3 regions of the Thalassobacillus sp. B23F22_16 genome follow, and region 1 is predicted to be linked to each of the others. Evidence: riboswitches for the same ligand, from Rfam matches in the RefSeq annotation. Region 1 holds a riboswitch; each other region holds the start of a gene.
The links. Region 1 has a riboswitch for S-adenosylmethionine ahead of metC (cystathionine beta-lyase). Riboswitches for the same ligand answer to the same signal wherever they lie in the genome.

Region 1 (4,576 bases):
CGCCGACGAACGTTTCACAAAAAATATCGATCAGTTCGGTGATGGCCTGGCTCAATTTATGGCAGATGCCATGGCTGTTTATGCCGATAACCGACAACCAAATTAAAGCAACTTCTATATACTGGAGGACCCGGGATGTTTTTTCTAACACCCCGGGTCCTCCAGTTTTTTACATATGTCAATTGAATACGATTGTTTTATTTTGATGCACGAGAATGCGATCTTCTAAATCCCATTTCACACCGCGAGCAAGCACACTGCGTTCTACTTTTCGTCCGATTTTCTTCAAGTCTTCTGCATTATCGCGATGGTCGACACGCATGATGTCCTGCTCAATAATCGGCCCTTCATCCAGATCATTAGTGACATAATGGGAGGTGGCACCGATCAGTTTTACCCCTCGCTCATAGGCACGGCCATAAGGATTCGCTCCAATGAATGCTGGCAGGAACGAATGGTGGATATTGATGATCTGGGATGGATAAGCAGCTACGAAGTCAGGAGTCAGGATTTGCATATAACGGGCCAGGACGATTTGATCGATATTGTAATCTTCCAGCAGCTCGAGTTGCTTCTTCTCTGCTTCCTTACGGATATCTTTATTGGCTGGAATATGATGAAACGGGATACCGAATGATTCTACCAAGTCCCTGGCATCCTCATGGTTGCTGACAACAACCGCAATATCGGTTACTAAGTCACCGCTCTGCCATTCCCATAACAGTTCACGCAGGCAATGCAATTGTTTGGATACAAAAATTGCGGTTCTCTTCAGCTGATAAACAAATTTCATATCCCACTGCATGTTAAAGTTTTCAGCTACCGCTTGAAATTTGCTCTTCATCTCTTCTTCTTTTCCCTGCAGTCCAGGACAATCAAATTCAATCCGTAAGAAAAATGTTCCTTCATAGGCATCCGTTGTATACTGGCTGGACTCCATGATATTGGCTCCATTTTGGAAAAGGAAATTAGAAACGGCTGCTACGATCCCAGGCTGGTCGGGGCAGCAAATCAGCAGTCGTCCTTTATCTTTAGTTGCTTCTTGAAATTTTCGTAGATGTTGGTGTGTTGTTTCAGCCATAATAATCTCCTTTACATGTATTACTAATAGTTTAGTCTTTATCTTATCGCTCTATCCTATAACAAAATAGGTGCTGACAGCAAATCAAAATCCCCTCGCCTCTGGAGGGGATTGAATTCTGCATTATTTTAAAGAGGGCAGCCTGAATTTTATTTGCTACTTCCCTGATATATTTGCGAGGTTATAATTATATTAGCGCTTTGCCCTGTAAATTATTGTGCCTGTGAATGATTTTCGTCATCATTATCAGATTGATTAAACAATAGGTTATCATCGATACCGGCTTTACTGAAGTTTTCGCCGAAATACTTGGCCATGCTGGCATGGGCCTGTGCTTTGATCGACGCATCGATGTGGGAAACAACACTGTATATGGCATAGATGATAGCAAGGCTGTCATCCGCAAAACCCACGACCGGAATGAAGTCAGGAATGACATCGGCTGGGAATATCAGGTAACCAAGTGCACCCGCAATCGTAAGCTTGTCTTTCTTCGGAGTGTTTGGGCTCTTGAATGTGTAATACAAAAGGAAGCTGTAGTAAGCGATCTTAGAACCGAGCAATAATGCATAGCGGCCCATCTTGGCAAAAAACTTACGCTCGGAAAAATATTTACGCCCGGTTTCCACTGCTTTGCCGGGATTGAAGTTCTTTAGTTTTTTATTATAATTCTTTTCTTCACTCATCATCTAATTCTCCTTTTCGATAGAAGTGCTTCTCTTATTTTACCTTCCCCGATTACACCGTTGTCAATCATTCTCTTCTACTAGAAAATTCGAAAAATTCACTTCTTACCCTTGTAAAATTCACCGCTTTAGTGTAAGTTAGTGAGAACCAATTAAATACTTACTCGATGATTTCTTATCTAGAGAGGCAGAGGGACTGGCCCGTCGAAGCCTCAGCAACCACTGGTATGACCAGAAAGGTGCTAATTCCAGCAAGTTGTGTGATGCAGCTTGGAAGATAAGGAGAGGAACTTATTCATTCAAAAGTCTTCTTCTTATGGGAAGGCTTTTTTTATATTTACCTATGATTTTTCAACGAGGAGGAATTGTACATGACCGATCATTCGTATTCTTTTCAAACACGCGTTCTTCACGGTAATCATAAGTTCGACCCGACCACAGGTGCGGTGAGCGTGCCGATTCAGCAGGCGTCAACTTTTCATCAAGCAGACTTTGATAATCCAGGAAAATATGACTACAGCCGCTCCGGCAACCCGACAAGAGAAGCCCTGGAAGAGGAAATCGCCAGACTGGAAGGCGGCGATAAAGGGCTTGCTTTCGCATCCGGTATGGCTGCCATTTCCACCTCGTTCATGATGTTGTCAAAAAACGATCACGTAGTCATTACGGAAGATGTCTACGGTGGGACATTCCGACTGGTCCACGAGGTCCTGCACCGGTTCGGAATCGAGCATACTTTCGTCGATATGACGGATTTGCATGCGGTAGCGACAGCCATTCAGCCGAATACCAAAATCGTCTACATCGAAACACCAGCTAATCCGCTCTTAAACATAACCGACATCAGTGCTGTCGCTAAACTAGCAAAAGCGCACGGCTGCTACACATTCGTGGATAATACATTCATGACTCCAGCCCTGCAGCGGCCATTGGAACTGGGCGCCGACCTGGTCCTGCACAGTGCTACTAAATTCATTGCAGGTCATAGTGATGTTGTGGCTGGCCTTGCCGTTACAAACCATCCGGAGATTGCCGAACAGCTCCCGTATTTACAGAATGCTTTTGGATCGATTCTTGGTCCGCATGACTCCTGGCTCGTTTTACGTGGACTGAAGACACTGGACTGCCGGTTGAAACAGTCGACTGAATCAGCCATCAAAATCACACAGTATCTAGCCGAGCATCCATTGGTGGAAGAAGTATATCACCCAAGCCTAACCACTCATCCTGGTTTTTCGACCCACAACTATCAGGCAGACGGTCCCGGTGCTGTCCTTTCGTTTCGGTTGAAAGATGCAGCTGCTGTCCGTGAATTCTCTAAACATGTGGAAATTCCCGTATTTGCAGTGAGCCTGGGAGCTGTCGAGTCGATTCTTTCATACCCGGCGAAGATGTCACATGCTTCCATGCCTGAACAGGAAAGGCTGAAACGCGGTATTACCGATGGTCTGCTCCGTCTATCTGTCGGCCTGGAAAAAGCCGAAGATATCATAAAAGACTTTGACCAGGCATTGCAACAAACCACCAAGCAAGAAGTCGAACTAGGAGGATAACGAATGAAATTAGATCAAGCACTACAGGAAAAGACATTAATCGGAGACGGCGCGATGGGGACCCTGCTCTATTCTTACGGGGTGGATCGCTGTTTTGAAGAACTGAACCTGTCCCATGCGAAAGAAGTACGAAATGTGCATAAAGCCTATGTTCGTGCCGGTGCTGATGTTATTCAGACCAATACGTACGGAGCCAATTATATTAAATTATCCCGCTACGGGCTGGAAGATCACGTAAAAGCGATCAATACTGCAGCCGTACACCTGGCAAAGGAAGCCGCCGGTAAAGATGCCTATGTCGTAGGCACCATCGGAGGCATTCGGGATATTCAAAAAGAAATACCAACAATGGACGAATTGAAACGCAGTTTCCGCGAGCAGCTATATTGCCTGCTGATGGAAGATATAGACGGATTGATTTTTGAAACCTTCTATGACCTGGAAGAACTGACAACCGTTTTAGAGATTGCCCGGCAGGAAACTGATCTTCCATTAATTGCGGAAGTATCGATGCATGAACCCGGCGTTATGCAAAATGGTACACCGCTTGCAGATGCGCTTCACCTTTTGGAACAAAAAGGTGCTGATGTTGTCGGCGTCAACTGCCGTCTTGGTCCTTATCATATGATTCAAGCACTCGAAGATGTTCCACTACCGGAAAAAGCAGTGCTTTCTGCATATCCGAATGCCAGTCTGCCAGATTACGAGGATGGAAGATTAATTTATCCCAATGACCCAAATTATTTTCAAAAAAGCGCGCTGGACTTATACCGGCAGGGAGCACGTCTGATCGGCGGTTGCTGCGGGACTACTCCCGAGCATATTGCTGCGGTCGCTAAAGAAGTAAAAGGCAGAAAGCCGATTACCGAGAAAGTAGTATCTATTAAACAGCCACCTGTGCCTAAGCAGGTAGATGACAGTAATCGTGAGGAACACCTTCATGAAATCGCAAAGAAACAGCGTTCCATCATTGTCGAACTGGACCCTCCGAAAAAACTGAATACAGAAAAATATCTGCGCGGGGCAAAGGCTTTAAGAGATGCTGGAGTCGATTCGGTAACACTAGCAGACAACTCTCTCGCCTCTCCCCGAATCAGCAATACAGCGATGGCAACAATCATCAAGCAGGAATATGAGATCAATCCGCTTGTCCATATCGCCTGTCGTGATCGGAATTTGATCGGGCTGCAATCGCACCTGATGGGACTGCATACACTTGGTATCCGCGAGGTCCTTGCCGTGACCGGTGACCCTAC
Region 2 (4,576 bases), on a different contig from region 1:
AAACATTTACCAAGACCCAGGAAGCTACCCCGGTTGATTATGGGGCAGATATGTATGCAGGAATCACATGGAGTAACATCCCTGAAGCGGATGGACGCAATATTATGCTTGGCTGGATGAATAACTGGCAATATGCACAGGATATCCCAACCGAAGGCTTCCGTGGTGCTATGTCTCTACCTCGGGAACTAGGCCTTTCATCTGGAAGCGATGGATCACTCTCTCTGACACAGAAGCCTGTTTCTGAGTTTGATAGCTTGAGAGGAGAGAGCACAGAGTGGACAGATGAATTGATCGATGGAAATGGCAAGCAGCTCCTATCTGAGACAGAAGATTTAATAGAAATTGAAGCTGAGTTTGATATGAAGGAAACTTCAGCAGAAGAATTCGGTTTCCAGTGGAAGAATAGCAATGAACAATCAATGGCAGTTTCCTTCAATACCCAAACTCAACAATTGAATGTAGACCGGTCAGAAGCAGGGGAATCCAGCTTTTCGGATGATTTTGCCAAGAAACACGAAGCACCCATGCAGATAGAGGATGGGAAAGTAAACCTACGTATGATTGTTGACCGGGCATCCATTGAGGTGTTCGGAAATGATGGAAAAACCGTGCTGACGGATCAGGTATTCAGAGACGAATCTCCATCTTCCTTAGAACTTTACACAGTCAATGGAGATGTTCAAGTAAACACAATTAAAATTACAAAATTAAACAAAGCCGACATCCGGGTGAAAGAAGATACGATACCGAAAGATGTCCCATCTACTTTGGAAAATGGAAACTTTGAAACGGGGGATTTGAGTGGCTGGAAACAGCAAGGAAATGCGTTTGCAGGTGCTGTGTCCGATGCCGAAAATTACTGGGACACTCATCCGTTTCAGCAGGAGGGGAAGTACCATGTATGGGGATTTGCTGGAGAGTCCAGCGACCCTGATTTCCGGACAGGGACGTTACAGTCAGACTATTTTAAGCTCGCGGGAAATGGGAAAATTGAATTTTTGATAGGTGGCGGGCAGGATATCGAGAAGTTATATGTTGCTCTTGTCCGGGCAGAGGATGGCAAAGAGCTGTTTAAAGCCACAGGAGCCAATGAGGAAAAATACCGACGTGTGTCCTGGGATGCCAGTAAATTTGTGGGGGAAACCCTTTATCTGAAGGTAGTTGATTACCATACGGATGGTTTTGGTCACATTAATGTAGATGATTTTCAAGTCTATCATGAGGGGGAAATGCTTGGAGACACGATTGAAAATGGCAATTTTGAAACAGGCGACCTGACAGGCTGGACGATTGAAGAAGGAGACGCATTCAGCGCTGAGGATGTCACTTCCGATACAGATTGGGGATGGGGAGGTCCATTCAATCATCAAGGCGATTATCATTTATGGGGAGCTAAAGATGGAGGAGATGAACAGACGGGTGTGCTTAAGTCGTCTCCGTTCATCCTCTCAGGAACAGGGAAGATTTCCTTTCTGATAGGAGGAGGAAATGACATTGATAATTTATATGTCGCCCTTGTCCGAGCCTCGGACGGAAAGGAATTGCTGAAAGCGACCAATACGGAATGGAACGATGACGAAAGCTATACACCGGTCTCCTGGGATGCTTCCGATTACCTCGGAGAAGAACTGTATATCAAAGTAGTAGATAAAGCAACCGGTGGCTGGGGCCATATTAATGTAGATGATTTTCAGGTGAAACAAACCGGTCTGCTGGCCCATTGGCCATTGAATGAAGCAGAAGGAAGCGAAGCGAAAGATGAAGTTACAGGTAAGATGGATCCTGTCTCGTATGTATTCAATGATGCAAAATACAAGCCTTCCACGGACCCGTTATGGCGGGAAGGGTTAGTTGGAAACGCGCTGTTGTTTGATGGTTATTCAACCTGGATTACCCGTGATGCTGAAAGCATGATCCAGCCTGAAGATGCCCTTACGATTGAGGGATGGGTAGCCCCAAGGTCGTACGAATGGGGAGATCTGGGACAGGTCTCTGCGATTGTGAATCAGCATGATAAAACAAAAAATGAATAATGAAGATTGGAAGGAAACACTATCAGAAATAAAAGCAGTGATGGTCGAGTTTTTAGAAGGTAAACTGAATCAGGAATCCTATCAGTTGACCGATGACCAGTTACGTTTTCTGGCTGAATATGCAATCGAGCAAACGGGCGTAGAAAAAGCGAATGATATAGGGAAAGTCCAGGGTTATGTTATGAAAAGAGTAAATAATCATGTAACTGGGGAAGAGGTACGAGAAATTGTGAGAGAGCTATTGGAGCAATAAATAGTTGGTTGAATAAGCCGCAGTGTGTTGTCTCACACCACCTGCGGCTTCCTCATGGCTAAAACTAGCTCTCATTGTATTTAAGTATCTATTCCCTAGTGAGTTAATGGATTACTACAATGGGGCCAGGCAGGGATAGAGCTTTTCAAATACTAACAAAAGGCAGCTACTAATATGGTAGATATATTCACTGATATCATGATCAAATTACCACTGGAACGCGTAGCAGCCTATGCAGGAAACCTCGATTATGCTCCGATTAATGGTGTGAAGCGTTAGAAGTATAGAAAATTTGATTTACAACTTAAATGGTTTACTGTAAAGTGTTAAAGGGTGAAGGTTTTAAAAATTTCAATTCTTATGAAAAGTGACCGAGGGATAAGCATGTTGACGTCACAGCGGCCTTCCCGTTGGAGTGGACGCTAATTCCTGCACAATCTTAGATTCTGCAAGATAAGAGTTTGGCAATTCATAGCGAAGCTCTTTCCTAATAGGAAAGAGTTTTTAATTTAAGGTTCTTTGATTAAAAAGACGATGATGAGCACATTAATCCTAAAAAGGGGGGCACTAGATGATTTCGATTGAGCAGCTGTGTAAAGTCTATCAAACGAAAGACCGCAAGATTATCGGCGTCGATAACGTAACGATGACGGTCGAAAAGGGAGAGATTTTCGGAATCGTCGGTTATAGCGGGGCAGGGAAAAGTACATTGCTTCGCTGCATAAATATTTTGGAAAGGCCGACAAGCGGGAAAGTGACGTTAGACGGAATCGACCTGCTATCCCTTTCTCCAAAGGAATTAAGGACCGCTCGGCAGTCGATCGGTATGATTTTTCAAGGATTTCACTTAGCGATATCAAAAACTGTATTAGAAAATGTCTCGTTTGCCTTGAAAGCCTCAAAAGTGGCAAGGGCTGAAAGAAAAAGGCGTGCTTTGGAGCTTCTTGATCTTGTAGGACTCTCCGATAAAGCCAATCAATACCCTGCCCAATTAAGCGGGGGGCAAAAACAGCGGGTCAGCATCGCTCGCGCACTGGCAAACAATCCAAAGGTGCTTTTATGTGACGAAGCTACTTCTGCTCTCGATCCGAACACCACGCAGTCCATTCTTAAGCTACTGAGGAAAATCAACCGCGAACTCGGTTTAACGATTGTATTGATTACTCATGAAATGGAAGTTGTCAAAGAAATCTGCAATCGTTGTGCGGTGATGGAAGAAGGTCGGATTGTGGAAGAAGGCGAAACATATGATATGTTCGCGCGTCCGCAAAATGCATTAACGAAGCGTTTCATTCAAACAGTGCTTGACTTCAACCTTCCAAAAGAGCTGCTGGAACGCAGTAAAGGGACGATCGTCCATATGAAATTCACGGGTGAGATAGCAGGGGAGTCAGTCGTATCTGACCTTTTGCAAAACTATGAAGTTCGCGGCAATATTCTTCACGGAAAAGTCGACTATATCCAAAATAAAGCGTTAGGAACTTTCGTCATAGAATTAACAGGTGAAGACAAAGAAGTACAACAGGCCATAGAGAGTGTAAATGAGAAAGTAGAAGTGGAGGTGCTGCCGCATGATAGATCAATTCATCACTCTGCTGCCGGAGCTGAATAAATCGTTTCTAGAAACGTTAGTTATGGTTGGTATTGGTCTCATTGTGGCCTTAATCGCCGGCTTACCGTTAGGGCTTTTGCTTTTTGTTACAGACCGTGATTTATTTCTTGAGAATAAATGGGTGAAAAGCGTGACAGGAGTTATTGTGAACTTGGTAAGATCCGTACCATTCATCATTTTACTTGTCTTTTTATTTCCTTTTACTAATTTCCTGGTAGGTTCAACGACGGGACCTGTAGCCGCATCGGTCGCCTTATCAGTGGCTGCTATTCCTTTTTATGCCCGAATTGTCGAAGCATCTGCCAGGGATATCGACCGCGGGGTTATCGAAGCGGCGATTGCCTGTGGAGCTTCGCCCTGGTTGATAATTAAAGATATTATTTTTCCAGAGATTAAGTCTGGTTTGATAAGTGGGCTGACAATTACCGCTATAAGTTTAATCGGCTATTCTGCGATGGCAGGAGCGATTGGCGGAGGAGGCATCGGTGACTTAGCGATCCGTTACGGCTATTACCGTTATGACAATTTTGTTATGTTTACGACGGTCATTTTATTAATTGTTCTAGTTCAAGTCATTCAGTATGCGGGTGACTTCTTAGCTAAATACGTAAAAAAAGGGTAAAACATTTTGAGGAGGATACAACATGAAAAGAGTATTCGCTTTATTCATACTTC
Region 3 (4,576 bases), on a different contig from region 1:
GGCAAAGGTGGCCGTATCACTCGTAAGGATGTCGAGAAAGTAATTGCTGGAGGCGGCACAAAAGATAAACAGCCGCAGGAATCAGTACAGGAAGCAGCACCACAAACATCTCAGCCATCTCCATCCCACTCTGCGCCAGCTCCAATAAATGTGAAAACAGAAGTTGGGGATAAAGAGATTCCAGTTACTGGTGTAAGAAAAGCAATTGCTCAGAATATGGTCAAATCGAAGACGGAAATACCTCATGCCTGGATGATGGTCGAAGTGGACGTTACCGGTTTAGTAGAGTACCGGAATTCGATGAAAGATAAGTTCAAAGCAGAAGAAGGGTACAGTCTGACGTTCTTTGCTTTTTTTGTCAAAGCAGTAGCCCAGGCATTAAAAGAATACCCGCAATTGAACAGCACGTGGGCTGGTGATAAAATTATCCAGCGTAAAGCCATTAATTTAAATATTGCAGTTGCAAAAGAAGATCAATTGTTCGTACCAGTCATTAAGGATGCTGATGACAAGAGCATCAAGGGGATTGCGAAAGACATTACTGACCTTGCTATGAAAGCAAGAAATGGTAAGTTGACTTCTGCAGATATGGAAGGAGGCACCTTTACGGTCAATAATACCGGATCTTTTGGCTCTGTGCAGTCCATGGGTGTCATCAACCACCCACAGGCAGCAATCTTACAGGTGGAATCCATTGTGAAAAAGCCTGTTATCAAAGATGGGATGTTCGCTGCAAGAGATATGGTGAATCTATGTTTATCATTAGATCATCGTGTGCTTGATGGCTTGGTTGCCGGTAATTTCCTTGCGCGTGTTAAAGATATACTGGAAAAGGTAACGAAAGATAATACACCAATTTATTAATAAGAAAAACTCCCGTGTACCTAAGATGGTTACGGGAGTTTTTTATTATATCTAACCAATTTTGAAAAGGTCTCTCTCTATGCTTTTGTCTTATAGGAAGTGATATGAGATTGCAGGGTTTTATCTGTTCCAAACATAAAATGCTTTTCCATATTTGGGGAATAAGTGGAATTGACGGCCACTCTCCCTACAGTTTCTGCGACTTCACGCAGCATACTTGGAGATGCCCCGCAGCATAACCCTAAGTAATTGACTCCAATATCATGGGCTTCCTTTGCCCAGGCAGCAAGTTCATACCGGTTGCAATAAAGCGGGTCCAGCGATGTTGGAAAGGTAGTCTCGGTCGGCAGGGTACAAGAGCATCCCCCATCGGGTAAATTGAAAAAGGTAGGGTGTTCTTCCGTTGTTCTATATGGTATGGGTAGTGCACCTACATAACCCTCAACATTTGCACGAATTTTTTCCATAAAAGGCTGCATCGTAGCTGGTCCACGGAAACAATTCATTCCTACTACCAAAGCTCCATGTTTCTTCAATAACTGACAGCCTTCCTCTACGGTATATCCATCCCGTAATACATTCTCCCCCATTAATCCAAACGTAATGACAGCAGGGAGGCCTTGTCTTTTTATTTCTTCTAAAGCAATCTTTGCTTCCTCGTAATAATAGAAGGTTTCACCATTGACAAAGTCTACCCCTTCTTCTTTGCACCAGCGAACCATTTCAGCAAAAATAGCACGCACGTCTTCTTTTGAAGAAGGGTCGTCGGGATTGAAAAGATTAGTATTTGAAATGTTACCAGCCACTAATGCTTCTTCTTCCGGATGTTCTTTTGCTACTTCTTTGGCCAGCCTAATAGCCTGGCGGTTCAATGGCTCTAATAAATCTTCCTTGCCGATAATCCGCATTTTTTCCCGGTGGGCATTGTAAGTGAATGCTAAAACGACGTCCGAACCTGCCAGCATATAATCGCGATAAGTCTGTTTAAGGGCTTGTGGATTATCCAAGGCGACTTCCGGAACGAATGAACCAGCTTGAAGGTATCCGCGACGCTCTAATTCAAATAGGTATCCTTCCCCGCAAATAACCGGCCCTTCCTGCAATCGTTGTTCTAAACTTCTTTTTGTCATCCAATCATCCTCTCAGGTGTATTTTCTTCTTTTACAAAAAACTTCCCTCTTTTGATAAGAAGAGGGAAGTTATGTATCCAGTCCTCTCTTATCTTTCAGAAAATGGTTTCTGTAGGAATTAGCACCTTTTCAAGCAGCTGCCTGAATGGTTGCCGGGCATCATCGGGCCTAGTCCCTCCGCCACTCTTGATAAGAGTTGCTATGCAATTGTCCTGTATTATAAGTGGGTGTAATCAGAAATGTCAACTGTATTTTCAGAGAATTTTGTATAGAAAGCAATTAGCAATTACTGATTGATTGAAAGCAACTGGAAATATTGATACTATTATCTAAGAAGATAATCTTGTTATAAAGGGGATATACGCATGGATTTCAATATTTATATGAACGATGTCGTCAACCAGGCTCGTAACGAAATCACCCAGGCTGGCTATAAAGAACTTACTACACCAGACGAAGTGGATGAAGCATTGAATCAAAAAGGAACTACATTGGTGATGATTAACTCTGTATGCGGGTGTGCAGGTGGTGTAGCACGTCCTGCAGCAGCACATTCTATCCATTATGATAAACGGCCAGACCACCTGGTCACCGTATTTGCAGGGCAGGACAAAGAAGCGACGGAACGTGCTCGCCAGCACTTCGTCGGCTACCCGCCTTCTTCACCTTCTTTTGCTTTTTTGAAGGACGGAGAAATCGTTACAATGGTCGAGCGTCATGATATCGAAGGATTTGAACCAATGGAAGTCATTGGAAAGCTCCAAAACATATTTGAAGAGCATTGTGAAGAAATATAAGATTTAAAGTGAAAAAATCCGGTTCAAGGTTAGTGCCTTGTAACCGGATTTTTTTGCGTTGAGAAGGACATTTCCATATATCTCAGTTGTGATTGTGTTTAAACCACAAAACCGAAGGGAGATGTTTGTGAGTGGCACACCTTGTCTAAAAGCCGTCATAATCGTTACAATTTTCTTAAGAGATAAATAATTAGGTTAGGGTTACAAGGAATAGGGAAACATCTTCTTTACGTAAGTGAAGCGAAGGGATGTGATGGTAGTGGAAGCCATTAGTAAGAACTTTTTCTTGTTTTTATCGAATAACCGGCTGCTGGATAAATTAGCGAAAAAGTGGGGGCCAAAATTCGGAGCTGATAAAATAGTCGGCGGAGAAACCTTTGACCAGGCCGTACCCTTGATTAAGCAATTGAATCAGCAAGGTCTTCAAGTGACCGTTGACCATTTAGGAGAATTTGTAAATTCCGAAGCAGAATCGAGAAAGCGTTCACAAGAATGTATAGAAACCATTCGTACGATCGCTGAACATCAGTTAGGTTCTGAAGTTTCGTTAAAACTTACCTCCCTTGGACTCGACATCAATGAAGAACTTGTTATCGAAAACATGGAGCAAATCCTTGATACAGCCGAGAAGCACGGGGTAGTTGTCACCATAGATATGGAAGACTCATCGCGATGCGAACGTACCCTGGATATTTATAAACGATTAAAAACAACCTATCACAACCTTGGTACAGTCATTCAATCTTATTTGTACCGCTCTGATTGTGATATAGATGATCTCGATGAATATGATCCTTATTTGAGATTAGTAAAAGGGGCATATAAAGAATCTGGAAAAGTTGCTTTTCCGGATAAAGAAAAGGTAGATGCCAATTTGAAGCATCTGATTAAGAAAAATTTATTGAATGGCAATTATACAGCTATCGCCAGCCATGATGATCAAATCATCAATTACACGAAAGAGCTGGCAGCAGAACATCAGATACCAACCGATCAATTTGAATTCCAAATGTTATATGGGATGAGGAATCAGACACAACTTGACCTTGCTAAGGAGGGCTATACCGTACGAGTATACTTGCCTTATGGAGATGATTGGTATGGTTATTTTATGAGAAGGATGGCTGAACGACCAGCGAATATCGCCTTTGCTATTAAAGGTGTTTTCAGTAAATAAATGATAAATAAATTTCTTGAAAGGGGTTTTATAAATGGTAACAGCTTATCGTCATGAACCATTCACAGATTTTACGATTGAGGAGAATAAGCAGGCATTTGAAGCTGCATTGAAACAAGTGAAAGATGAACTAGGGAAAGACTATGACCTTGTGGTGAATGGAGAGCGTATTCACACGGAAGAAAAAATTGTTTCTACGAACCCTGCTGATACAAAGCAGGTGGTAGGAAATGTTTCAAAAGCCAATCAGGAGACTGCTGAGAAAGCAATTCAATCAGCAGCAGAAGCATTCAAGAGCTGGAAAAAGTGGGATGCTGCATCCAGGGCTGAGATTCTATTCCGTGCTGCTAACATCGTGCGCAAGCGTAAGCATGAATTTTCTGCTTACCTTGTCTATGAAGTAGGTAAACCATGGAAGGAAGCCGATGCGGATACGGCAGAAGCGATTGATTTCCTCGAATATTACGGTCGTCAAATGCTGGAACTAAAAGATGGAAAGCCTGTCAATAGTCGTGATGGGGAGCATAACCGTTATGTTTATACGCCGATTGGTGTAAGTGTAGTTATTCCGCCATGGAACTTAGCTTTTGCAATTATGGCTGGTACTA

Region 2: another riboswitch for S-adenosylmethionine. It lies ahead of ACGTNI_RS01680 (methionine ABC transporter ATP-binding protein); the one in region 1 lies ahead of metC (cystathionine beta-lyase).
Region 3: another riboswitch for S-adenosylmethionine. It lies ahead of ACGTNI_RS04730 (homocysteine S-methyltransferase family protein); the one in region 1 lies ahead of metC (cystathionine beta-lyase).

Annotation. Positions count from the first base shown of each region.
Region 1 covers NZ_JBIEKD010000015.1:68,244-72,819, forward strand. The annotation lists gene ACGTNI_RS12905 (MerR family transcriptional regulator) at 1-106, shown strand, start outside; gene purU (formyltetrahydrofolate deformylase) at 179-1,081, opposite strand; gene ACGTNI_RS12915 (YkvA family protein) at 1,294-1,767, opposite strand; SAM riboswitch class I at 1,940-2,051, shown strand; gene metC (cystathionine beta-lyase) at 2,139-3,320, shown strand; gene ACGTNI_RS12925 (bifunctional homocysteine S-methyltransferase/methylenetetrahydrofolate reductase) at 3,324-4,576, shown strand, end outside.
Region 2 covers NZ_JBIEKD010000001.1:341,070-345,645, reverse strand. The annotation lists gene ACGTNI_RS01690 (glycoside hydrolase family 32 protein) at 1-2,036, shown strand, start outside; gene ACGTNI_RS01685 (GatB/YqeY domain-containing protein) at 2,014-2,289, shown strand; SAM riboswitch class I at 2,645-2,749, shown strand; gene ACGTNI_RS01680 (methionine ABC transporter ATP-binding protein) at 2,861-3,901, shown strand; gene ACGTNI_RS01675 (methionine ABC transporter permease) at 3,861-4,523, shown strand; gene ACGTNI_RS01670 (MetQ/NlpA family ABC transporter substrate-binding protein) at 4,546-4,576, shown strand, end outside.
Region 3 covers NZ_JBIEKD010000003.1:172,810-177,385, reverse strand. The annotation lists gene ACGTNI_RS04735 (dihydrolipoamide acetyltransferase family protein) at 1-864, shown strand, start outside; gene ACGTNI_RS04730 (homocysteine S-methyltransferase family protein) at 942-1,994, opposite strand; SAM riboswitch class I at 2,080-2,190, opposite strand; gene ACGTNI_RS04725 (BrxA/BrxB family bacilliredoxin) at 2,354-2,791, shown strand; gene ACGTNI_RS04720 (proline dehydrogenase family protein) at 3,051-3,968, shown strand; gene pruA (L-glutamate gamma-semialdehyde dehydrogenase) at 4,003-4,576, shown strand, end outside.